Regions from separate parts of the Edwardsiella tarda ATCC 15947 genome, predicted to be linked through region 1. Evidence: predicted binding sites of a transcription regulator. Region 1 holds the regulator's gene; each other region holds the start of a gene.

Evidence for each region. The regulator CRP, encoded in region 1, controls carbon source genes, mostly activating them, when cyclic AMP is high. The targets are predictions, from matches to a motif close to ATGTGANNNNNNTCACAT.
Region 2: the regulator CRP is predicted to act here: its motif matches at 5,372-5,389, upstream of udp (uridine phosphorylase).
Region 3: the regulator CRP is predicted to act here: its motif matches at 2,468-2,485, upstream of deoC (deoxyribose-phosphate aldolase).

The regions. Positions count from the first base shown of each region.
Region 1 covers NZ_CP084506.1:232,670-240,898, reverse strand. Annotated here, with positions in the region: gene DCL27_RS01140 (YccS/YhfK family putative transporter) at 1-1,338, opposite strand, end outside; gene crp (cAMP-activated global transcriptional regulator CRP) at 1,397-2,029, opposite strand; gene DCL27_RS01130 (YheU family protein) at 2,380-2,604, opposite strand; gene DCL27_RS01125 (hydrolase) at 2,601-3,584, opposite strand; gene DCL27_RS01120 (LysE family translocator) at 3,684-4,298, shown strand; gene malT (HTH-type transcriptional regulator MalT) at 4,306-7,020, opposite strand; gene malP (maltodextrin phosphorylase) at 7,486-8,229, shown strand, end outside.
Region 2 covers NZ_CP084506.1:3,411,844-3,420,072, forward strand. Annotated here, with positions in the region: gene ubiJ (ubiquinone biosynthesis protein UbiJ) at 1-282, opposite strand, end outside; gene ubiE (bifunctional demethylmenaquinone methyltransferase/2-methoxy-6-polyprenyl-1,4-benzoquinol methylase UbiE) at 298-1,053, opposite strand; gene rmuC (DNA recombination protein RmuC) at 1,067-2,593, opposite strand; gene DCL27_RS15815 (DedA family protein) at 2,702-3,229, opposite strand; gene DCL27_RS15820 (carbon starvation CstA family protein) at 3,343-5,151, opposite strand; gene udp (uridine phosphorylase) at 5,520-6,287, shown strand; gene metE (5-methyltetrahydropteroyltriglutamate--homocysteine S-methyltransferase) at 6,335-8,229, opposite strand, start outside.
Region 3 covers NZ_CP084506.1:3,055,630-3,063,858, forward strand. Annotated here, with positions in the region: gene deoA (thymidine phosphorylase) at 1-1,311, opposite strand, end outside; gene deoC (deoxyribose-phosphate aldolase) at 1,418-2,197, opposite strand; gene DCL27_RS14170 (YjjI family glycine radical enzyme) at 2,605-4,155, shown strand; gene DCL27_RS14175 (YjjW family glycine radical enzyme activase) at 4,127-4,990, shown strand; gene tnpA (IS200/IS605 family transposase) at 5,052-5,489, opposite strand; gene DCL27_RS14185 (NupC/NupG family nucleoside CNT transporter) at 5,665-6,930, opposite strand; gene DCL27_RS14190 (metal-dependent hydrolase) at 7,236-8,027, opposite strand; gene DCL27_RS14195 (patatin-like phospholipase family protein) at 8,024-8,229, opposite strand, start outside.

The sequences.
Region 1 (8,229 bases):
CAGCGTCACCAACAACATCACCAACAACATCACCGCCTCGCTCAACGTTAGTTGCAACAGGCCAGCGGCGATAATCAGACCGGCAAAGGTCCCCATCGCACGGTGCTGGATCCGCACCCGCGTCGCGTTATACCCATTCTGGATCACCAGCATCGTGGTCAACATAATCCAGTAAGATTTAGGCAATGCCAGTAAGATCCCCAAGCCGCTACCGGCGGCGAGGGTCAGCCCGAGGCGCAAGGCATTACGCAGCGCGCCAGACTTCGGTGAACAATAGGCGCGCAACGCCGGCCAAAACGGCAGGCGTTGCTGCGTCGCCATCAGTTGGCGTTGATAGAGGGGACGCTGGCGCTCTAATAAACGTGCCATGCGGCTAAAGTGGTGCAAACAGAATTGCCCCACCGGGTTGTCGGGATAGCGACTGGCCAGCTTCTCCAACGCGGAGACCTCAGGCTGCATGGAGAAGTGTTGCGGATAACGGTGATAGAGAATGTCATCCGCCACCACCCGCAGGCGCCCAGCGACGACCTGGGCATTGCGCCGAATGATCGCCTCGGCCTGGCTCTGCGCCACCAGCGTCTGCACCTCCTCCGGCTGAGAGAGACTGACGGTGATATGCTCTTGCAGATCGAGCGCCACCTGAAAATAGCGAACCAGGCGCTTGTACTCGGGGTTATGAACCAAAGAGAGCATGTGCATCTGCTGGTAGATCACCGTGATCAGATCCATCACCTTCTGCTGACGATTCAACAACGGCGGCAAGGCCGTCTGTGGATCACTATGCTGCGTCAGCAAGCTGTACTTGGCCTCGATATAATCCCCCAACTCCAAATAGAGTTGGTTCAGCGTCTCGCGAATCGGCTGCCCCTTCCACAGGATAAACCAGAACCAAGTAAACGCACCGTACCAGACGGTCCCCACCAGATACAGCAGCGGTGCCTGCCAGATAGGTACCATGCCGACCATACTCAGAGTAAAGATGGCGGCGACCAACGTGGCGGGCAGCAAGCGGGCATGCAATGGGCTGATCTCTCCATTGACGCCCAGCAATAACGCCAGAAAAAGCATCGCCAACGGCACAGGCACCTGCCATAACAAGGCAAGCTGCAAGAGAAAACTACCGAGCGCGAATAGCGAACCACCCACGGCCAGGCGTTTAAAGAAGCGTTTATGTGGTGTATCCAGGCCCGCGATGTTACAGCAGACGGGAACCAGCGAGAACAGTAGCCCCTGTTGCAGTTGGCCAATCAATAACCCGAACAACACCGGCAGACACAAGACCAGCGTCTGACGCAGTGCATAATTCACTTCCGGGTGGTAGATAAACCGCCGCCACATGAGCACCATCCTGGGGATGGAGAGAGTCCCGCGCCACGAGGGCGGCGCGGGCGAAAAATCACCGCGTCCCGTAGACGACGATGGTTTTACCGTGGGCCGAGATCAGGTTCTGATCTTCCAGCATCTTCAAGATACGACCGACCGTTTCACGCGAACAACCGACGATCTGACCGATCTCCTGACGCGTAATCTTAATCTGCATACCGTCCGGGTGCGTCATCGCATCCGGTTGCTTCGCCAGATTCAACAGCGTCTGGGCAATGCGGCCGGTAACGTCCAAGAAAGCCAGGTTACCGACCTTCTCTGACGTCACTTGCAGGCGACGCGCCATCTGCGCGGACAATCGCATCAAGATATCCGGGTTTACCTGAATCAACTGACGGAATTTCTTATAAGAAATTTCAGCCACTTCACAGGCAGTTTTCGCCCGAACCCAGGCACTGCGCTCCTGTCCTTCCTCAAACAAGCCCAACTCACCGATGAAATCGCCCTGGTTCAGGTAAGAGAGGATCATCTCCTTGCCCTCTTCATCCTTGATCAGTACCGCGACAGATCCCTTCACGATGTAATAAAGCGTCTCCGCCTTTTCACCTTGGTGAATCAAAGTACTTTTTGATGGATATTTATGAATATGGCAATGGGACAGGAACCATTCAAGGGTTGGGTCTGTTTGTGGTTTGCCGAGAACCATTCGCTATTATCCTCTGTTGTTATCGCATCCCCGTGCGCCAAACGCGCCCCGCCAGGCGGCGGAGCCGGGAAACTGCCTAGTAACCTGTTATAGCACTGCACTTGTCGAATATAGTTTTATTAGCCTAAGGGAGTTGCTACCCGACCTTATTGATCTATACCCGCTTCATTCCATTAAAGGTGCATGTCGGCTTAGTTTGTAGCATAGCTTGACCCAACTGTCTCGCACTGTCTCGTTTCAGCATGGAATAGCTCACTGTTCGCCGCGTTTTTTTTCCCAACGGAATTATTTTTGCACCTTATTTGCACAGTAGCCTGCGCTAAATCACCAAGAAAAGCGAGCGATTAGCGTTAATCGTCCCCGTTAAACTGGCTACGCGCCATAATATTGACACTTTCATGAAGTTCAGACCAAACAACCACGGCCTCGCCGCTTATCAGCTGTTGGCGCACATCCTCAACCTTCTGTGCCAGACTCTTCTCCTGTTCGCCATAATCGGTTCCCTCACGTAACACGAAGGCTTCGATTAAATTATCCAATGTTGTCGGGGCGATATCTCGCCAAGGAATGATCACGTCATTGACTCCAAATAACAGGCTAACCATTCGGGAATACGCTGCTCTAACCACAGGGACGGGCGCCGTAGCGTGCCGTTGATAAAGCCGACGTGTCCACCGAACTCGGTGAGCTGATAGTCGATATTAGACGGTAGCCGTGCCCTGTCCGGGATCACCGCCGCCGTCATGAAAGGATCGTCACGCGCTTGCAAGATCAACAACGGCTGGCGAATCGCAGCCAGACGCGGCAACGCGCTACAACGCCGATAATAATCATCCGTGCCGGCGAAACCATGCAGCGGCGCCGTAATCTGCTCGTCAAACTCACGCAACCGACGCAACCGCCGGATCTGCTGCGGATCGAGCGCTCGTAACTGGGGATAACAGCGCTGTTTACGCAACGCGCTGCGCTTGAGCTCATGTAACAGGTAACGTTGATAAAAACGCCCCGCCCCACTCTCCAAGTGCGCCGCACAGGCCGCCAACTGTAACGGCGCCGAGACCAGCACCGCCGCCGTCAACGGCGCTTGCGATCCCTCCTCCGCCAAATAGCAGGCCAACATATTCCCCCCGAGAGAGACGCCGACCGCCGCCGTCGGTACCTCACCCAGCGTTCGGCGTAACCATGCGAGGAAGAAACGCGCATCGCCGGTCTTGCCCGAATGATAAAAACGTGGCAGCAAGTTAGGCTCACCACTACAGCCGCGAAAATGCATCACCACCGCTAACCATCCCGCCGCACGACACGCCTGCAGCAGACCATGAGCATAGGGACTATAAAAACCACCCTCTAATCCGTGAAAGAGCACCACCCGCGGCTTATGGCGTGCGGCAAGCGGCGCCTCGCTCCAGGCCAGATCGATAAAGTCGCCGTCCGGTAAGGTGAGCCGTTGCCAGGTCGGCGTCAATGCCACGCGGCGACGTAACAGACGCGGCAATAGTGTCTGAAGATGCGGGTTGCGCAGCAGAGGCGCGGGTGAAAATGGCGTGACGCTCATGGTAGCTGAAGAAAATTCATCGAAGGACGCGTTGTATCATCAATAGCACACTGTTAGGGTCAAAACATCTCTTTCCCTACGATGCGGAGCCTAATCGGCATGGACAGCACCCTGTTCCTCTCTCTAGTCGGATTCCTCTGGGTGGCGGCGATCACGCCGGGCCCCAACAACATGCTGCTGACCACCTCCGGTGCCAACCTCGGTTGGCGATCCTCCTGGCCATTAATGTTGGGCATCATCCTGGGCATGCAGACTCTGCTGTTGCTGGTCGCCTTCGGCATCGGCGGCCTGCTGTTACTCTACCCGACGCTGCATACCCTACTCAAAGGGCTCGGCAGCCTCTATCTGCTGTATATCGCCTGGAAGGTGGCCACCTCACGCTATACTCGCCTGACGCCCACCGCGTCGGAGGCGACACTCGCTCCGCGAGCCATCCGTTGGCATCAGGGGTGGTTACTGCAATTCCTTAACCCCAAAGCCTGGCTGATGACGCTGGGCGCCGTAACCAGCTTTACCCTACCCGGCAGCGACTATCCGACGACGGTAGCGCTCATCAGCCTGGCGATGGTGCTGATCAATCTCATCGCCGGTATCCTATGGCTCGGCTTCGGCACACTGATTGGCCGCTTACTGCAAAGCCGGCATGCTTGGTTCGCCTTCAATCTCGCGATGGGCGCCCTCACCGCCGCCTGTGTCCTGCTGATCTGGCGCTAATAGCGGCTCACACCCCGTACCCCATCAGGCGCATGATGTCCTGCGCCTGACGTACCGCCTCTTGGCGGTGCGTTACCCCCAGCTTCTGATACAGATTCCGAATATGGGTCTTGATGGTGGTGGCGGCGACCGCTAACTCGTCGGCGATCTGCTCGTTACTGTACCCGGAATAGATCAGCCCCAATACCTGCCATTCACGCTGGGTCAAGGGGCTGGTGCGGATCAGCTCCGGCACCTGAGGGTGATTCAACAACCGCTCGACGAATTTCTCGTCGAAATGCGCGAATTTATGCCGATGATGCTGGTTAATGTCGCGCAGGATACGTTGCGCGCGATGTACCTCCAACTCCGGCAGGGTATTGAGCTGTAACAGTTGGCGCAACTGTTGAGCCATCACCTCACCCTCGATGACAAAGTGGCTGACAAAGCCGGTGCGGTTGGCCAGGCTCAGCGCCTCCATCAGTACCCGCAACGCCTCGCTCTTCCGATCCATATGCCAATACAACAAGTTACTCAGCAACAGGTTACGGTTCAGATCGCTCACCAATCGCAGACGACGCGCCGCACCGTTCAACGCCTCCAGAACCGCTTGCGCCTCCTCATACTGCCCCAGCATGATCTGTACGCGGGCGATATTGCGCCACTGCCCCTGGAGGAAGTGATTATCCGGCGCCGCCGGACGCACCGCCTGTAATAGCCAGTTACCCGCAGCCTGACGATCACCGGTGATCTGCCAGTAGATCACCCGCGCCTTATCGGCATTCACCAACCAGTCGCTATGGTAGTTACCCGACTGCAACAACGCCTCACAACGGCGTAGATGCTGCCCAGCATTATCCAAATCGCCCCGCGCCAGCGAGCACTTAGCCAGGAGCGCCAGGCACTGTAACTGCTGCTGCGGCTCAAAATTTGCCAACACCGCCAACCCCTCACGCGCCGCGCGCTCGGCGTCATCCAGCCGCATCCATGACCACAGTACTTGGGCGCGGATACGCAATAGGAACTCGTGCATCGGGAGCTGTTGCAGGTGCTGTTCCTCGACCAGTTCAAACGCCTTATCCTGGGTCTCGTAGGCCGCCTGCAAGAAGCCTTGGGCAATCAGGATCTCACTCTGCTGCAACAGGGCCCAGAGCGCATAATGATAGGCTTGATGACGACGGGCCACCTGCTCGGTCTGCTGCATCATCGGTAAGGCCCGCGCCAGCATGCCCTTACAATGCAATACCTCACCCAAGACAGAGCTACTGACGATACGACTGTAGTAGCTACCGATCGGTAGATGACGCAACGCCTCCGTCGCCAAGCGCTCGGCATCATCCGGCCGACCATCGTTGATCGCCACTTGAGCACGCAAGGCATTAAACTCGGCATGCAGCGCCGCATCCAGCGTAATCTGGCGCAGCGCCATCTCCTGCTCGGCGCGCGCCAGCAGGGTATTCACCTCACTATAACGATGCTGACTCTGTGCTAACCAGGCTTGCAACAACGCCAAACTAGGATGTTGGATCAAGGCGTCATAAGGCAGTGTATTCAGGCAGGACTCGAGCAACGCCAGCTCACATTGGTGGAATAAACTCCAAGCATGCTGCAACAGAATATCGCACAACAGCGCCATGTCGCCGGCCGCCTGAGCGTGATGAATCGCCTCGGCCGGGAATCCTTGGCTCAACCACCCTTGCGCCGCACGGCGATGTAGCTGAGGCAGCGCCGTCGCCATCTCGCGCTGGCAACGATTACGCAAGAAATGGGCGAACAGCGGATGAAAACAGAACCACTCGCCCTCACCATCCATGCGGTGGATAAACAACCCTTGCCGCTCTAGCTCTTCCAGGCGTTGCTGCCCCTCCTCCTCGCCCGTCAAGGCACAGATCAGGGCATCGTTCATCGAACGTAGCACCGAGCAGCACAGCAGGAAGCGACGGGTATCGTCATCGACCCGATCCAAAACCTCATCGGCCAGATAGTCGGCCAGATGCGTCGCATTGATGCGAGCCAGACGACGGGCTGATGCCTGCGCCTGCGCCGAAGATTGACGCGCCGATAGGGCGATCAACTGTAACGCCGTCGGCCAGCCTTCGACCTCATCGCACAACGCATACATCTCGTCATCGGCCAGGGGCGTATTGAGGCGCTGATGGAAAAACTGGCCAGCCTCCAGGTGGTTAAACGCCAGCTGACGCGTGTTAATTTCCAACAGCTGCTCCCGCACCCGTAGGTTCGCGATGCCTAACGGCGGCAGGGTGCGTGACATCAGACACAATGTTAGGTTATCGGGCTGATGGCGAAGGAAAAAGCGCATTGCCTCATGCACTTGTGGATGAGAGATGAGATGGTAGTCGTCGATCACCAAGTAAAGCGGTGTCGGCCAATCGGCCAACTCGATAAACAGCTGGGCGAATAACGCGGACAACGTGGCGTATTGATGCTTCTGACTCATCGCCTCGCTTTTGGCGCACTGACCGCCGGTCGCCTGCTGTATTGCGGCGATCAAATAGTGGGCGAAACGCTCCGGCTGATTATCGCTCTCATCCAGCGAATACCACCCCAGATGCGCCTTCTCCTGCGCCCACTGCGCCATCAGTGTCGTCTTACCATAACCCGCCGGGCCGTTCACTAATACCAAGCGGTAATTACGCGCCGCGTCTAAGCGAGTGAGTAATTGTTCCCGTACTACCGTAGTTTGTAGCCGTGCTGGACGGCTCAATTTTGACGGAATCAGCATGATCGCCAGCCCCTATTCTGATACCACCTCTACACCAGTTCGGCCCGTGCCGAACAAGGTAGCGCAGGTGCCATCCTGCCCCAGAAATCGCTACTACGCGCCTATTTATTTTACGCTTCGTAATTAATGACTGCTCTTTAAGGTCTGACAATGTGCGCACTATTGCAACCGAGGTTCGGTACCCGATCGCAGGAAGTTGCTACTGATCACATTTTTCGGCGAGTCCATGCAATTAGCGCCTCAATCGCCACTAATACATCCCATTTGTACGTCATAAATACGCGCTCGTTGCGACGAGGGGTGCCATCCTCGGCGTAGCAGGCGTGGCACGGATCACAGTTCAGACTACGCCCTAAGACTCCTCCCCTGAGCAGGTCACGACGGGAGGATGTTTTCACCCCATGGGATCGTCAGGATGTGAATCATGCCTAATACTTCAATTTTGACGCATTGAGAGAGACGCCTATGTCGTATACCCCGTTCGATCAAGCCGCCTTCCACGCGGCACTGACCCGCCACTGGCAAGGATTGGGCCTGGAAAATATACAGCAGATGAACGCTCGTCAGTGGTGGCAGGCGGTCAGTCACGCCTGTGCCGAGCAACTCGCCGCGACGACTCAGCCCGCCCCTGTCGTGACGGAGGAGCAACGCCATGTGAACTACCTGTCCATGGAGTTTCTCATTGGCCGTCTCACCGGTAACAACCTGCTCAACCTGGAGTGGCACGATGCCGTAGCGCAGGCTCTGGGGCAATACGACATACAGCTCAGCGACCTGCTAGAACAAGAGGTCGATCCGGCGCTGGGTAACGGTGGATTGGGTCGTCTGGCGGCATGCTTCCTCGATGCCATGGCCTGCGTCAAGCAACCCGCTATCGGTTATGGGCTGTGCTACCAATATGGTCTGTTCCGCCAATCCTTCAGCGACAGCCACCAACAGGAAAGTCCGGATGCGTGGGGACGCGATGAGTACCCCTGGATGCGTCAAAACCGGGCGTTGGATGTCCAGGTCAACGTAGGCGGCAAACTTCTGCGTGAAAACGGGACAGTGCGCTGGCAACCGGCCCTGACCTTACGCGGTGTGGCACGTGATCTTCCCGTTATCGGCTATCGCAATGGTATTAGTCAACCGTTACGCCTCTGGGTCGCCTGCCATGATCATCCTTTCGATCTCGATAGTTTCGATCGCGGGCAGTTCCTGCGTGCCGAG
Region 2 (8,229 bases), 460 kb from region 1:
ATCTCCGGCATGCATCAACGCCGCCAGACGACGGCGATCGCGCAGTTGGGGCAATACCGCCAAGCGTGTACTCACCCGGCAATCGACCGCCCCTTCCCAGGCGGCCAAGACATCGACCTGCTGCTGACTGAAACTCAGGAAGAAGGGCCGATCCAGCTCCGCCAGCGCAATCTGTAGCACGCGTCCGGCCAAACGTTGCCGGGCACTCTGCAACGCGCGATCCCGATACAGCGCGCCATTCAGCGCGCGCTCCAATAACGCCGTGCATAAAGGAGTCAGCATGCCGTCTCCTTCAGCTTAGAACTTATAGCCACGATGCAGGGCCACGATACCGCCCGTCAGATTATCGTAGGAGGTATTTTCAAACCCGGCCTCGTCCATCATCGACTTCAGCGTCTCTTGATCCGGATGCATACGAATAGACTCCGCCAGATAGCGGTAGCTGTCACCATCGTGTGCCACCGCCTCACCGATACGCGGCAATATGTGGAATGAATAGGCATCATACGCCTTACTCAATGCCGCAAACTGCGGCTTGGAAAACTCCAGCACCAACAGGCGGCCACCCGGCTTCAGTACCCGGAACATGGAGCGCAACGCCTTGTTTTTATCTGTCACATTACGCAGACCAAAGGCGATGGTGATGCAGTCGAAATGATTCTCGGGAAAGGGCAACGCTTCCGCATTCGCCTGTACATAGTTCAGGTTGCCGGCGATCCCCATGTTGCGCAGCTTCTCACGCCCGATCTTCAGCATCGAGTCATTGATATCGGCCAGAACCACCTCGCCCTGCTCACCCACGATCCGTGAGAATTTCGCCGCCAGATCGCCGGTTCCACCCGCCAGATCGAGCACGCGCTGCCCCTGGCGCACACCGCTGCAATCGATGGTAAAACGCTTCCACAGGCGGTGGATGCCGAATGACATCAGGTCATTCATTAAATCGTACTTGCCCGCCACGGAGTGGAACACCTGCGCGACTTTTCCAGCTTTTTCGGTGGTGGCGACAGTCTTATAACCAAAGTGAGTGGTTTCCGGCGTTTGATCTACCATTTCTTTCCTTAGCCTAAATTGGTGGTTGCATGGCACCCGGCCGCGGCGAGGGCACCTCAACGTCAACGTCGCCCGAGGGGAGCGACACAGTATCAACATCAACGGGGTGGAGGGCAGGCGTTACCGGCGCTGAGGGGGTGGAGAAACGAGCAGGGGATGCGGCCTCCACGCAGGCTGCCGCGACGCGTTCTCCGTCCGCTGACAACGGGCCGGTATCCTGGACCTGAGGCGGGCTGATGGGGCGCTTGACTTCCACGCCTAGCCCGCGAAAACTTTCCACTTGGCCTATCAGATTACCACGCCCGTGACTCAGTTTGTTCATTGCCTGACGATAACTTGACTGAGCGCGCTCTAAATTTTGTCCGAGTGTAGACATATCATCGACGAATAAGCGCACCTTATCGTATAGCTTAGCGGCACGATCCGCGATTTTTTGCGCATTTTGACTCTGATATTCGTAACGCCATAAATTATTAATGGTGCGTAGTGCCACTAATAAGGTCGTCGGGCTGGCCAGCATAATATTATGGCGTAACGCCTCGCTAATCAGCTCCGGATCGCGATCGATGGCCGCCTGGAAAGCCGGTTCGAGCGGAATAAACATCAACACGTAATCCAGAGTCTGTAGGCCGGGTAGACGTTGATAATCTTTACGCCCCAACTGGCGAATATGGGTGCGTAACGACAGGATATGCTGTTGTAGCGCCTGTTCACGCACCGCCTCATCCTCCGCGTTGAAGAAGCGCTCATAGGCCACCAGCGACATCTTGGCATCCACCACCACATCCTTACCTTGGGGCAAATGCACCACCACATCGGGCTGCATGCGTCCGCGATCTTCCGTCTGCACGCTGACCTGCGTATGGTACTCATACCCCTCGCGTAAGCCCGAGGACTCCAATACCCGACTGAGTACGACCTCGCCCCAGTTCCCCTGCGTCTTATTGTCCCCCTTGAGGGCACGCGTCAAGTTGAGCGCCTCACGCGCCATCTGAGCGTGTAGCTGTTGCAGGTTGCGGATCTCATGGGTCAAGGTGTGACGCTCTCGCGCCTCCTGGCCGAAGCTATCATTAATCTGGCGACGGAAGCCGTCTAGCTGTTCGCGCAGTGGCATCAAGAGCGCATCGAGACTCTGGCGATTCTGCTCCTCGACCCGCCGCCCGCTGTGCTCGAAGATACGGTTAGCGAGATTCTCGAACTGAACGTTGAGCCGCTGCTCGGCATTCAGCAGCAAACGCTGCTTCTCCTCCGCCCCCATGCGTGTCTCTTCCAGGCGAATCGTCACCTCGCGTAGCTCCGCCTCCTGTGCGCTGTTAACCTCGCGCAATGCGCGTAGCTCCTGATTAAGCCGTTCGTACTCCTCGTGCCATAGTTGCTGTTGGCTGATGCGCTCCTGTGCGGCGGCTAACTGGCTCTCCAACGCCCCCAACGCCTGTTCATGCAGCACCCTGACCTGCTGAGCTCGCAGCGAAGCCGTCAACCAACCAATCAGCGCGCCAGCGAACACCGCTATGACGACCCATATTATCGCGTTATCCACCCTGCCTCCGCCTCCGTTGTCTCGTCCGACACGGTAATCAGCACCTGTATGGATGTCCAGAGATTAACACTGCAGAATGTGAAACGGCGCGGCATTATTCGCGCCAGGTTAACCCATCCACTGTCCCAACCAGCGTATCCCCAACATGCCGGGCGCCAAGATACCGGCACCCCAGATCAGCGCCGATAGCAGATTCGCCAACTGAAAGTAGCGCTGCGGCATGGCGCAAATGCCTGCCACCAACGGCACCGCCGCTCGCAACGGGCCGAGAAAACGGCCGAAGAAAACCCCCCAGAATCCCCACCGTTCGAAGTAACGGTGGCCGCGCTGCAAGATGTGCGGATTACGCGACAACGGCCAGACATGGCCGATCTGATGTTGATAGCGATAGCCCAGCCAGTAGGAAAGCCAATCGCCGAGAAAGGCACCGCTCGCCGCCGCCATCCAGACCGGGACGAAAGCTACGCCGCCCTCGCCCAACAGGGCGCTCAGCGCGAACAGGATCACCGTCGCCGGCAACAGCAGGGAAATGAAGGCCAGCGACTCGCCGAAGGATAAAACGAAGACCAGCGGGACCGCCCAAGCCTGATGCTGGCGGACAAATTCGACAATGCCTTGAATAATGCTATCTAACACGCCTCACTCCTCATACGACAGCTGGATGCCCAGCTTACCCGCAGTGAGAGCGAGAAAAAACCAACGGCCGCTAAATCGGCCGTTGGTTTTTGGTTAAGCGGGAGACGCGCTGGTTAGGCAGCCGCTTCGGCCTGAGCCGTCGCCAGCTCACTGCCGCGTTTCACCCAGAGCTCACGCCACTTACGCAATGCCGACAGCAGGATCACCATCCCCAGCACCAACATGATGATAGAGATGGTACCGTTGAACAGGTTATACCCCGCCGCCTGCGGATTGAAGTAGACGTTTTTTACCATCCAATAACCGGCATAGTTCACCGTGATGAACAGGTAAACCAGCGGCACGATACACGTCAGCATATACACACGCTTCGTCGCCAGACGCAGGATAATTGTCGCTCCGATGATCAGACCGACAGAAGCCATCAACTGGTTGGAAACCCCAAACAACGCCCATACCGAGTTGATATCGCCGGAGTTAAGGAGATACCCCCACAGTAGGCAGGCCACGATGGAGCAGAAGATCGAACCAGGCAACCAATCGGTACGTTTCAGCGGTGCCCACAGATCGCCGAGGAAGTCTTGCAGCAGATAGCGCGCGACGCGCGTCCCAGAGTCGACCGCCGTCAGAATGAAGACTGCCTCGAACATGATGACGAACTGGAAGAAGTAGGATGCCAGACTGCTAAACCAAGGCACCCGAATAAAAATGTCGGTCATGCCGACGGCCAGGGTCACGGCCCCGCCGGTACGGCCATACAGATCCAAACCAATCTCCTGACTCAGCTGCGGCAGGTGAACCACCTCCATCCCCAACCCGGCCCAAGCCTGAGCACTGGAGTTGATGGCGAAGTAATCCGCCGGATGCAGTGAGGTGGCCGCGATCAACGCCATCACCCCGACCACACACTCTGCTAGCATCGCCCCAAAGCCCACCGGCAGAATGTCGCTCCACTTATCAATCTGCTTTGGCGTGGTGCCGGAGCCGATGAAGGCATGGAAGCCCGAAATGGCGCCGCAGGCGATGGTAATCGAGATAAACGGCCATACCGGACCGGAGAGAACCGGGCCACCACCATGGATAAATTGGGTGATGGCGGGGAACTGGATCGCCGGGTTGATGAAAACCACCCCCACCACCAGCGCGCCGAAGACGCCGATCTTCATGAAACTGGACAGGTAGCCTCGCGGTGTCAGCAACATCCACACCGGCAGCGCGGTAGCGAAGAAGGCATAGGCCGGCAATAACAGGCTTACGGTTGAAGACTTCCAGGTCAGCCACTCGCCAAAGGTGGTGTGCTGAATATAGGGACCGGCAAAGACGCACAGGATGATAGCGGCAATACCGACATAGGTGGCCCCTTTCATACTACCGGTGATGCGCTCCCACAACCCGACGCCGATGGCGATAGGGATGGTCATGAAGACGGCGAAAGTCCCCCACGGGTTACGCTCCAACGCATGGACCACCACCATCGATAAACCGGCCATGGTGATGGTGATGATGAATAACATCGCCAACCCGGTACACCAGCCGGCGATCGGCCCCAGTTCCGCCTTCGCCACCTCGGACAACGATTTTCCCTGGTGTTTCATCGAGGCGAACAGTACCACGGTATCGTGTACCGCGCCGCCGATGACACAGCCGATCAGTAGCCATAATAGCCCGGGTAGATAGCCAAACTGCGCGGCCAGTACCGGCCCCACCAGCGGACCCGCGGCGGCGATGGCGGCAAAATGGCTACCGAAGTTGACCCATTTCTTGGTCGGTACATAGTCTTTACCATCTTCGTAAGTGTGCGACGGTGTGACCTCACTGTCGTCGGCACGTAAGACTTTCTTCACGAAGAAGAGGCCGTACAGGCGGTAGCAAATCGCCAGAATACATAGCGTCGCCACCACGAAGGTAATCGCATGTTGCATGGTTATACTCTCCCCTGAGGATTTCTCAGGGATTACCCTAACCGCTTCCGCGCCACCATCCTGTCCTACACTGATTAAGCGGTCGCCTGGCTCACTAAGCGGTCGAAAAATGCCGCCAAGCGGCACGGCACGGCTGATGAGCGACGCTCATTCTCCCCCCATGCTTCTGCTGTCCCGATCACAAGATGGCTGCCTACTATCTCGCCAAATCACGCCATTAATGTGAAAATAGTCACAATATTTTGTCACTACTGATATCGTTTCTTCACACAGAGTGACTCAAATCACGCATTTGTCCTATAAACTTCAGTAGAGTGATTTCTTGTTCCTCACTGGAGGATAAAACGATGACACAGGAGTCAGCAGCGATGTCTAAACCTGAAGTATTTCACCTCGGACTGGCCAAGAGCGATCTGCACGGCGCCTCACTGGCCATCGTGCCCGGCGACCCGGAGCGCGTAGAAAAAATTGCCAAACTGATGGAGAATCCGGTCAAGCTGGCCTCTCATCGTGAATTCACCAGCTGGCGTGCCGAGCTGGATGGTCAGGCGGTTATCGTCTGCTCCACCGGCATCGGTGGCCCATCGACGTCTATCGCCGTCGAAGAGCTGGCGCAACTCGGCATCCGTACCTTCTTGCGCGTCGGCACCACCGGCGCCATTCAGCCGCATATCAATGTCGGTGATGTGCTGGTGACCACCGCCTCCGTACGCCTCGATGGCGCCAGCCTGCACTTCGCCCCGATGGAATTCCCGGCCGTGGCCGACTTCGCCTGCACCACCGCGCTAGTCGAAGCCGCCCAGGCTATCGGCGCCGCGACGCATATCGGCGTCACCGCCTCTTCGGACACCTTCTACCCGGGCCAGGAGCGCTACGATACCTTCTCTGGTCGCGTCACCCGTCGCTTCCGTGGCTCGATGAAAGAGTGGCAGGAGATGGGCGTAATGAACTTCGAAATGGAGTCCGCCACGCTGCTGACCATGTGCGCCAGCCAGGGGCTGCGTGCCGGCATGGTGGCCGGGGTCATCGTCAACCGCACCCAGCAAGAGATCCCTAACGCGGAAACCATGAAGCAGACCGAGTCCCATGCGGTACGCATCGTGGTCGAGGCAGCGCGTCGTCTGTTGGCGGCGTAACCACACTCATTCGCGCGATCCAGGCCGGGCAATGCCCGGCCGACGACTCAGTCGTCGCGCATCCCTGCCTCCTCCCGCAAGCGGCGTGCCGCCGCGACCATGCTAGCCAAGGATTGACGCGTCTCGGCCCAAGCACGGGTCTTTAAGCCGCAGTCGGGATTCACCCACAGCCGCTCAGCCGGAATATGCTCAGCCGCCTTACGCAGTAACGCCACCATCGCCGCCTCCTGTGCTACATTCGGTGAATGAATGTCATACACGCCGGGACCTATCTCATTGGGATAATCGAAGCGGGCGAATGCCTCCAGCAGCTCCATGTCGGAGCGCGCGGTCTCGATGGTGATCACATCGGCATCCAGTGCCGCAATCGCCGCCATGATGTCATTGAACTCGCAATAACACATATGGGTATGGATCTGCGTATCGTCGTGTGCAACCGCCGCCGTCAGACGGAAGGCTGCCACTGCCCACTCCAGGTACGCCGCCCACGCCTCCCGGCGCAACGGTAACCCTTCACGCAACGCCGGCTCATCGATCTGGATGATGCCGATTCCCGCCCGCTGCAAATCGTCGACTTCATCGCGCAACGCTAACGCCAGTTGGCGAGCGATCACCTCACGCGGCAGATCCTCGCGCGGGAACGACCAACACAACATGGTGATCGGCCCTGTCAGCATCCCCTTCACCGGACGCGAGGTCTGAGCCTGAGCGAAGGTCGCCCACTCGACGGTGATCGGGGCGGGGCGACTGATATCACCGATGATTATCGGCGGTTTAACGCAGCGTGAACCATAGCTCTGCACCCAGCCATGACGCGTAAAGGCAAATCCCGCCAGTTGCTCGCCGAAATACTCCACCATATCGTTACGTTCGGCCTCGCCATGCACCAGCACATCCAGTCCCAACAACTCCTGTTCGCGGATAGCCTGGCAGATCTGCTCACCGATCCCACGATGATAGTGTTGTGGTGTCAACGTGCCACGGCGGAAGTCGAGCCGCAGCGCACGGATAGCCGGCGTCTGGGGAAACGAACCGATGGTGGTAGTCGGCCAGAGGGGCAGATTGAAACGTTGGCGCTGATGGCGCGCCCGTTGCGGATAGGCGCTGGTACGCCGTGTATCCGCCTCGCTCAGTGCCGCCAGGCGTTCAGCCAAGGCCGGGTTATGTACCCGCGCGGAGTGACGGCGTCGATAGAGCGGCGCGCTATACGCGAGCAAGGCTTCTCGTTCACGATCCGACGTATTGAGGGCACGCGTCAATAATGCCAACTCCGCGCACTTTTGCCGGGCAAAGGCGAACCAACTGCGTAGCTCCTCATCCAGTTCGCTTTCCGCCGCTAGATCGATAGGAGAATGCAGCAACGAACAGGAACTCCCCAGCCAGAGTGGACGCGAGCCGACCCAAGGCTGTAGCCGTTGCTGCCAATCGGCCAGATCGGCGCGCCAAACATTGCGCCCATTGATCACGCCTAACGACAGTACCCAGTCTGACGGCAATGCCCGATGCAGGTTCGCCAGGTCATCATCCCCTTGAGCCAGATCGACATGTAGCCCCTGTACCGGCAGCGTACGGATCAACGACAGGTGATGCCCGATGGCGCCAAAGTAGGTGGTCAGCAGCAGCTTCACCGACCCCTGTAGATAGCGATAGGCTCGTTGATAGGCCTCACGCCACGCCGGCGGCAACGTCAGTACCAGCGCCGGCTCATCCAGTTGGACCCACTCCACGCCGCGCTCGGCCAGTGCCACCAACACCTGACGATAAACGGGTAGCAGCGCATCGAGCAGGCTGAGACGATCAAAGGGCTCCCCCTTCTCCTTGCCTAGCCACAGGTAGGTCACGGGCCCCAACAGCACCGGTTTCACCCGGTGGCCAAGCGCCAGTGCCTCGTCGACCTCCTCCAATAGCTGGCGCCAGCCTAAGAAGAAAGGCTGGTCACGAG
Region 3 (8,229 bases), 820 kb from region 1:
ACGGCGATACACCACCGGCGTCGCTTCAGGCGCATGTTCGCCCAGCGTCACCGCCGCCCGCACCGCCTCGGCGGCCTGTTGCCAGCTCGTCTCATCGCGAGCATGCACCACGGCCAACGGACGCTGCGCGTCTACCTTATCGCCCAGGCGAACCATCTCAGTCAGCCCCACGCTGTAATCAATGCTATCGCTGGCCTGGCGACGACCGCCACCCAGACCGACGACGGACATTCCCAGCGCCCGAGTATCCATCGCCGTGATAATACCAGTTTGTTCCGCAAATACCGGCTTACTCAACACGGCCTGCGGCAGATAGCGGTCATAATGCTCAATGAAGTCAAGCGGCCCCCCCTGTGCGGCTACCATGCGCCCGAAGACCTCGGCCGCCTTGCCATTATCCAGGACTGCCTGCAGCTTACTGCGAGCCTCATCCTGATCGGCGGCTAACTTACCGGAGATCAACATCTCGACACACAGCGCCATGGTCACCTCGAACAGGCGCGGGTTACGGGCTTCGCCCGTCAGGAACTGTACCGCTTCACGCACCTCCAACGCATTACCTGCGCTGGAAGCCAGCACCTGGTTCATGTCGGTCAGCAACGCCGTCGTACGGCAGCCAGCCCCATTAGCCACCCCAACGATAGCCTCGGCCAACGCGGCAGATAGCTCGAAAGTCGGCATGAAGGCGCCAGAGCCGACCTTCACGTCCATCACCAAGGCATCCAACCCCTCCGCCAGTTTCTTCGCCAAAATCGAGGCGGTGATCAGCGGAATGGAGTCCACGGTGGCCGTGATATCGCGTGTCGCATAGAAACGCTTATCTGCCGGTGCCAGTGAGGTAGTCTGCCCGATAATCGCGACGCCGACATCAGCAATAATGCTACGGAAACGACTATCGTCCGGGAAGATATCGAAGCCTGGTATAGATTCTAGCTTATCCAGCGTACCGCCAGTATGTCCCAAGCCACGCCCGGAGATCATCGGCACATAACCGCCGCAGGCCGCGACCATCGGCCCCAGCATCAATGAGGTAACGTCACCCACGCCCCCCGTCGAATGCTTATCGACGATCGGGCCATTCAGATGCAGTGCGCGCCAATCCAACACGCTCCCTGAGTCACGCATCGCCATGGTCAAGGCGACACGCTCTGCCATCGTCATATCATGAAAAAAGATGGTCATCGCCAGCGCGGCGATCTGCCCTTCCGAAACGGTGTTATCCCGGATACCATTGACGAAGAAGCGGATCTCCTCCTCGCTCAATGCGTGGCCGTCGCGCTTTTTACGAATAATTTCTTGTGCTAGAAACAAGGTAACCCCCTGTTAAGCCGATTGTTAGAGTGGGATCGTCTACGCGATCCCTCAGAGGTAAAAGCTGTTCATCGTGATCAGGCCGCCGCAGCGACCTGAATGGGCATCAGTAGCTGCTACCGGTACCCTTGGCGTCATAACCCAAGGTCTGTAGCAAGCTGGCCAGCAGGCTAGAGGCACCGAAGCGGAAATGGCGGCTATCGGCCCAGCCCTCACCCAACAGACGATCGGCGAGTGCCAGGTATTGTGCGGCATCTTCCGCCGTACGCACGCCACCGGCAGGCTTGAAGCCGACGCTCTGTGCCACACCCATGTCACGGATCACGCTCATCATGATCTCCGCGCTCTCCAGGGTCGCATTGACCGGTACCTTACCCGTCGAGGTCTTGATAAAGTCGGCGCCGGCCTTGATAGAGATTTCTGAGGCCTTGCGGATCAGGGCTTCTTCTTTCAGCTCACCGGTTTCGATGATCACTTTCAGCAGTACGTTAGCCGCGGCACAGGCCTCTTTACAGGCTTTCACCAGATCGAAGCCCACCTGCTCATTCCCCGCCATGAATGCACGATACGGGAAGACCACATCCACTTCGTCGGCGCCATAGGCGATCGCCGCACGGGTTTCCGCCAGCGCGATTTCGATATCATCATTGCCGTGTGGGAAGTTGGTCACCGTCGCGATGCGGACTTCAGGCGTTCCTTGTTCACGCAGGGTCTTACGCGCGATCGGAATGAAGCGAGGGTAAATACATACCGCGGCAGTGGTGCCCGCCGGGCTTTTAGCCTGATGACACAGCGCGATCACCTTCTCATCGGTATCGTTGTCATTCAGGGTAGTGAGATCCATCAGGCGCAGTGCGCGCTGAGCGGCAGTTTGTAACTCGGTCATAATACTCTCCAACTGGCTGAACGCGGCCCATGCCGGTTCAATCAAAAAAAACGGGGACGGAGGTGCTAACGGTCTACACCGTCAAGTTATCCCACACGTTGGCGAGCGGACTTGGTTCCCTGAAGAGACACCCGGATGCGCCGGATGACACTGAGATCCTTCTCACCGCACAAAGCCCTTCTGGTGTGATGATTTGAACACAAAACCTCCGTCATATTTGTGTTCAATGTCACATTAGATGAAAATCCAAATGCAACATTATCGATACATATGCGATGGCGATCACAAATAGCTCGCAATTATTATCCTGGTGATCCATAAACTCAGTCAGCTGCGAGGCGGATCAATCCTCTCCTGCCCACTTATTCGTAATCTGGTTGCCATCACCATCATTAACGGTTGCAACTATGTCTGAGATCATCGATAGCACACTACGCCAACGCGGCATGGCCATCGCCTGCGATCCCCACCTCTCTCCCGAACAGAAGCGCCACTTCTTAGCGCTGGAGGCGGAAAATCACCTGCCCTATCCACCCCTGCCCGACGATGCTCGGCAGGCGTTGGAGGAAGGCGTCATCTGTGACATGTTTGAAGGCCATGCCCCCTACAAGCCACGTTACGTGTTGCCGGACTACGCCCGTTTCCTCGCTCAAGGCTCGACTTGGCTGGAGCTCGAACCGGCGCAAGACTTCGATGACGCCCTCGCCATGCTGGTTATTCTGTATCACCATGTCCCATCCGTCACATCCATGCCGGTATTTTTGGGGCATTTAGATCAACTATTACTACCGTATGTTGGAATTTTAACAGAAAACGAATTATATATCCGTATAAAACGATTTTGGCGTTATCTGGATCGCACTTTTCCCGATGCCTTTATGCATGCCAACCTGGGGCCGTCGGATAACCTGTTAACACGCCTCTTCTTACGCGTCGACGCCGAGCTCGCGCAGGTCACGCCCAATCTAACGCTCCTCTACCATCCCGACCTCACCTCCAACGCCTGTCTACAACACGCCATCGAGAACATCTGTCACTGCGCCAAGCCACATATCGCCAATGCCGCGCTACATGATAAGATCTTCACAGCGGGCGGCTATGGCATCGTCAGTTGTTATAATTCACTGCCACTGGCTGGGGGCGGCAGTACGCTGGTGCGCCTGAACCTAAAAGAGGTCGCGCTACGTAGCCAAGGGGAAGAGGACTTCTTTCAACGTACCCTGCCCGATTACTGCCAACGGCAAATCGCCATCCTCAACGCCCGCGCCGACTTCCTGTTCGAATGCTCTCACTTCTTTAGCCAGAGTTTCCTGGTACGAGAGGGGCTGATCGATCCGGCACGTTTCGTGCCAATGTTCGGTATCTTCGCCCTCGCCGAGGCGGTCGAGATCCTTACTCAGCAGGCGGGAACGGCGCTGCACTATGGCCAAGATGCACAGGCCAATGCCTTGGCTTACCGCATCAGCGCCTGGCTCGCGGATTTTGTCGAGACGACACCCCTGCGCCACGCCTGGCGGCAGCATGCCCTACTGCATGCTCAATCGGGCATCAGCAGCGATCGCGGTACTACCCCCGGAGCTCGCCTGCCCTACGGTCAAGAACCGGATCCCGTCAGCCACCTGCTGACTGTCGCCCCGCATCATGCCTATTACCCCGCCGGCATCAGCGATATCCTGACGCTGGATCCCACCGTGCAAAGTAATCCCCAGGCACTGATGCAACTCTGCCTGGGCGCCTTTTCCGTCGGGATGCGTGAGTTCACCGCCAACGTTGCGGGTAGCGAATTGGTACGCGTCACGGGCTATATGGTGCGAAAATCCGACCTGGAGCGTTTTCAGCGCGAGGGGTCACGCCTGAATACCACTTGGCTGGCTGAGGAGGCTGCTCGTAATAGCGGCATGTTGGAACGACGCGCACGGGTGATCAGCCATGAGCAGCAGATGCGCTTTAGTCAATAAGCTCCTGCCCTTCTCCTGCGTCGATGGGCCGGGTAGTCGTTTGGTGCTGTTTCTACAGGGCTGTAACCTGCGTTGTCGCAGCTGCCACAATCCTTACACCATCGGCCATTGTAATCACTGCGGCCTCTGCATCGCGACGTGTCCACACCAGGCCCTCAGTCTGTGTGACGGGCGGGTGGTCTGGGATGCGTCTCGCTGCCAGCAGTGCGACACCTGCCTGCAACGTTGCCCGCACCAAGCCAGTCCGATGGCTTTCTCCCTGAGTGTCGAGGAGGTCTTGCTACAGTTACGCCGCCAAGCGCCATTCATCAATGGTCTCACCGTGAGTGGCGGTGAGGCGACGCTGCAGTTACCCTTTCTGCAGGCGTTATTCCAGGCGATTCGGCAAGATCCACTGCTGCAAAGGCTCAATTGCCTGGTCGACAGCAATGGTGAATTGGCAGAGAGTGGTTGGGCGCGACTACTCCCTTGGTGTGATGGCGTCATGGTCGATCTGAAAGCGTGGAGAGACGAGCGACATCGTTGGCTGACCGGGCGCGGCAATCGGCGCATCCTGCAGAGCATCCGCTGGCTAGCCCAGCAACATCGCCTAGCGGAATTACGTCTATTGGTTATCCCACAGTACAGCGACTACCTCGACCACTGTGACGCGCTAGCCGAGTTCATCCTGACGCTCGGTGAAGTCCCCGTACGCCTGAATGCCTTTCACCCCCACGGCGTCTATGGCCCGGCGGCGGCGTGGCGCCGAGCCGATCGGGAAGCGATTGAGCGGCTAGCCGAGGCGTTAGCCGTTCGTGGTGTGACACGCGTGATCCGCCCGGCGCTGTATCTGTAAAAATCCACCTCTTGAAGAGGTGGCTTTAAATGGGGCCCCCTAAAAGGGGGCCTTGTTCGTTTTAATCCTGTAATAACGCCATTTGCTGCTCGTATTCTTGATCTTTCTTATCCTGATGCCTCACGTAGCGTCTGATAATTTCTTCGTTCACTCCAACTGTGTCTGCAAAGTATCCCCTCGCCCAAAAATGATTACCCCACAGCTTCTTTCGTATATGCGGAAACTTGTTGTAGAGACGAATAGCTGTGCGCCCTTTCAGGGCGCCCATCAGCGTTGAGATCGAGAGTTTCGGTGGGATCATCACGACAAGATGAACATGGTCTGTCTGAACATTCAATTCAAGTACCTCACAATCTTTCATATTGCAAAGTATATAAACTGAGCGATAAAGCTCTTTACCTACCGCCCCTGTTAAAACCTTGTAGCGATACTTTGGCGTCCACACCAAGTGATATTTGCAACGCCAGAATACATGTGCTGAACTTCTATAACTGCTCATGTCAGTGATTTCCTTCTTACTTGTGGTGAGTAAGCTGGAATTTTCTGGCATGGGCTTCCTTCAGGCTATAGCCTCACAGGGACAATCACCACCTCCCGAGGAGGTGGTTTAAAGCTGACAATAAAAAAACCACCCCGACCGTGGGCCGGGGTGGTTTTGTCCGTCAAGACGCGACTTACAACGCCAGGAAGAAACCGGCGATGGTCGCGCTCATCAGGTTAGAGAGGGTACCGGCCGCCACGGCGCGCAGGCCGAAACGCGCGATGTCATGGCGACGCTTCGGTGCCATGCTACCTAGCCCACCCAACAGGATCGCGACCGAGGAGAGGTTAGCGAAGCCACACAGGGCAAAAGAGATGATCGCCTTGGTATGCGTCGACAGTACCTGCAGGCCTGCCGCCGCGACATCCGCATCCGGCTTTAAGTATTCGCCGAAATTCATATAGGCCACAAACTCATTAACGATCAGCTTCTGGCCGATGAAAGAGCCGGCAACCTGTGCCTCGCTCCACGGAACACCAATCAGGAAGGCGAGCGGGGAGAATAGCCACCCCAGGATCAGCTCCATAGAGAGCTGCGGGTAGTTAAACCATGCACCGATCCCCCCTAACATGCCATTCAGCAAGGCGATCAAGGCGATAAAGGCCAACAACATTGCGCCGACGTTCAACGCCAACTGCAAACCGGACGCCGCACCCGAGGCCGCAGCATCGATCACGTTAGCCGGACGATCTTCGGCAGCCACCAGCGCACTGGCATCCTCACGGTCATGGGTCTGCTCGGTTTCCGGCACGATCAGCTTAGCGAACAACAGGCCACCCGGCGCCGCCATGAAGGAGGCCGCGATCAGGTACTCCAGCGGTACCCCCATCTGCGCATAACCGGCGAGTACCGAACCGGCGACGGAGGCTAACCCCCCACACATCACCGCGAACAATTCGGATTGCGTCATGGTCGCGACATAGGGACGCACCACCAACGGTGCCTCGGTCTGGCCGACGAAGATGTTGGCCGTCGCCGACAGTGACTCGGTACGAGAAGTCCCCAGCAACTTGTGCAACGCACCGCCCAGGATACGGATCACCAACTGCATGATGCCCAGGTAGTACAACACCGCGATCAGCGAGGAGAAGAAGACGATAACGGGCAAGACGCGCAGGGCAAAGACGAAGCCACCGCCACCGAACATTTCGAACATCTTGTCGGACACTAACCCGCCGAACATGAAGGAAATACCTTGATTGCCATAGGCGATAACGTTTGCTACGCCGCTAGACATCGCCCCCAACATGTCGCGCCCTGCCGGCACGTACAACACGAAGGCGCCGAGGCACACCTGAACCGCAAAGGCACCCGCCACGGTGCGCACTCGAATAGCGCGGCGGTTATTGGAAAGCAGCACGCCGAGTAAGATCAGCGAGACCATTCCCACCACACCCATTAAAAGTTGCATGGTTATTATCCCTGTTGTGTGAGTCTTTGATAAAAGGCTTACACGCCCAATGGCGCAAGCCGTCTCCTGGTGCCAGGCAAAAAACAGGAGGGGGCCCATCGCCGGCGGGCGGATTATAGCGGGGCTATGCGGTTATTTGCGCGCATTGCTCACAAATTTATACAACTTGAAGCAAGTTAAATTGTTAAAAGGTGATGCGTATCACATCATTTACTCGTTTGCGTGTGCAAAAAATCTGCAAAATTAAGGAGGGAGATGACCTCAGCGGCTATCCGCTGATGAATGAGAACCGGTCAGGCGCGTGACGGCAAGCTGAATAACCGTTGCGTATTACGATACAACGCCTCGGCGATCGCCTCGGGAGACTCTGGGCGCAACTGGCAGAGGGCTGCAAAGACACGCGCCAGTTGTTCAGGACGGTTGGCTTGGCCCTGGAAACCCGCCAACGGCATGTCCGGGGCATCGGTCTCCAATACCAAGGCATGCAACGGCAAGGTCGCCATCACGGCACGCGTCTTCTTCGCCCGCTCATAGCTGATGGTGCCGCCGACCCCGATGGCATAACCAAGCCGGACGAAGGCCTCGGCCTGGGAGAGGCTACCGGAAAAGCCATGCACTACACCAGTTCGCGCCAATGGGCGACGGCGCAGTGTCTGCGCCAACAGGTCGTGGCTACGACGCGAGTGTAGGATCACCGGTAGTTCATAGCGTTGGGCTAAGCTGAGCTGCTCCTGCAGCAGCGCTAACTGGCGTGCCGGTTGCTGCACCGGATCATAATGATCTAACCCGATCTCGCCCACGGCGACGATCGCCGGATCGCGCTGCGCCAACGCCAGCTCCAAGCGCGCCACATCCTCATCGCAGTGCTGCTCGACATATAAGGGATGAAGTCCCAAGGCGGCATACAGCATCGGGTGAGCATGGGCCAGCGCCAGCACCTGAGCGAAACGATCGGCGGCGACGCTGGGCACGATGATCGCCTGCACACCCGCCGCACGGGCTCGTTGCAGACTCGCCGACACATCACCGCAGAAGGGGGCGAAGTCGAAGTGACAGTGCGTATCGATCAGGCAGGGCAACGTCATGCCGATACTTCCACTCGCGGCGCATACACCGCAGACGGAACCGCAGCCGGCGTCTGTCGCACCGGGCCATGGGCATGGGCCGGCAACTCACGCGGCAGCAACCAATGGCCGACCGCCGCCAGAAAATAACGGGCACAGCGCCGCCCCAAATGGTAGTCGGTATTCAACGCCGCCACCGTACTACCCAGCGCATGGCTCGCCA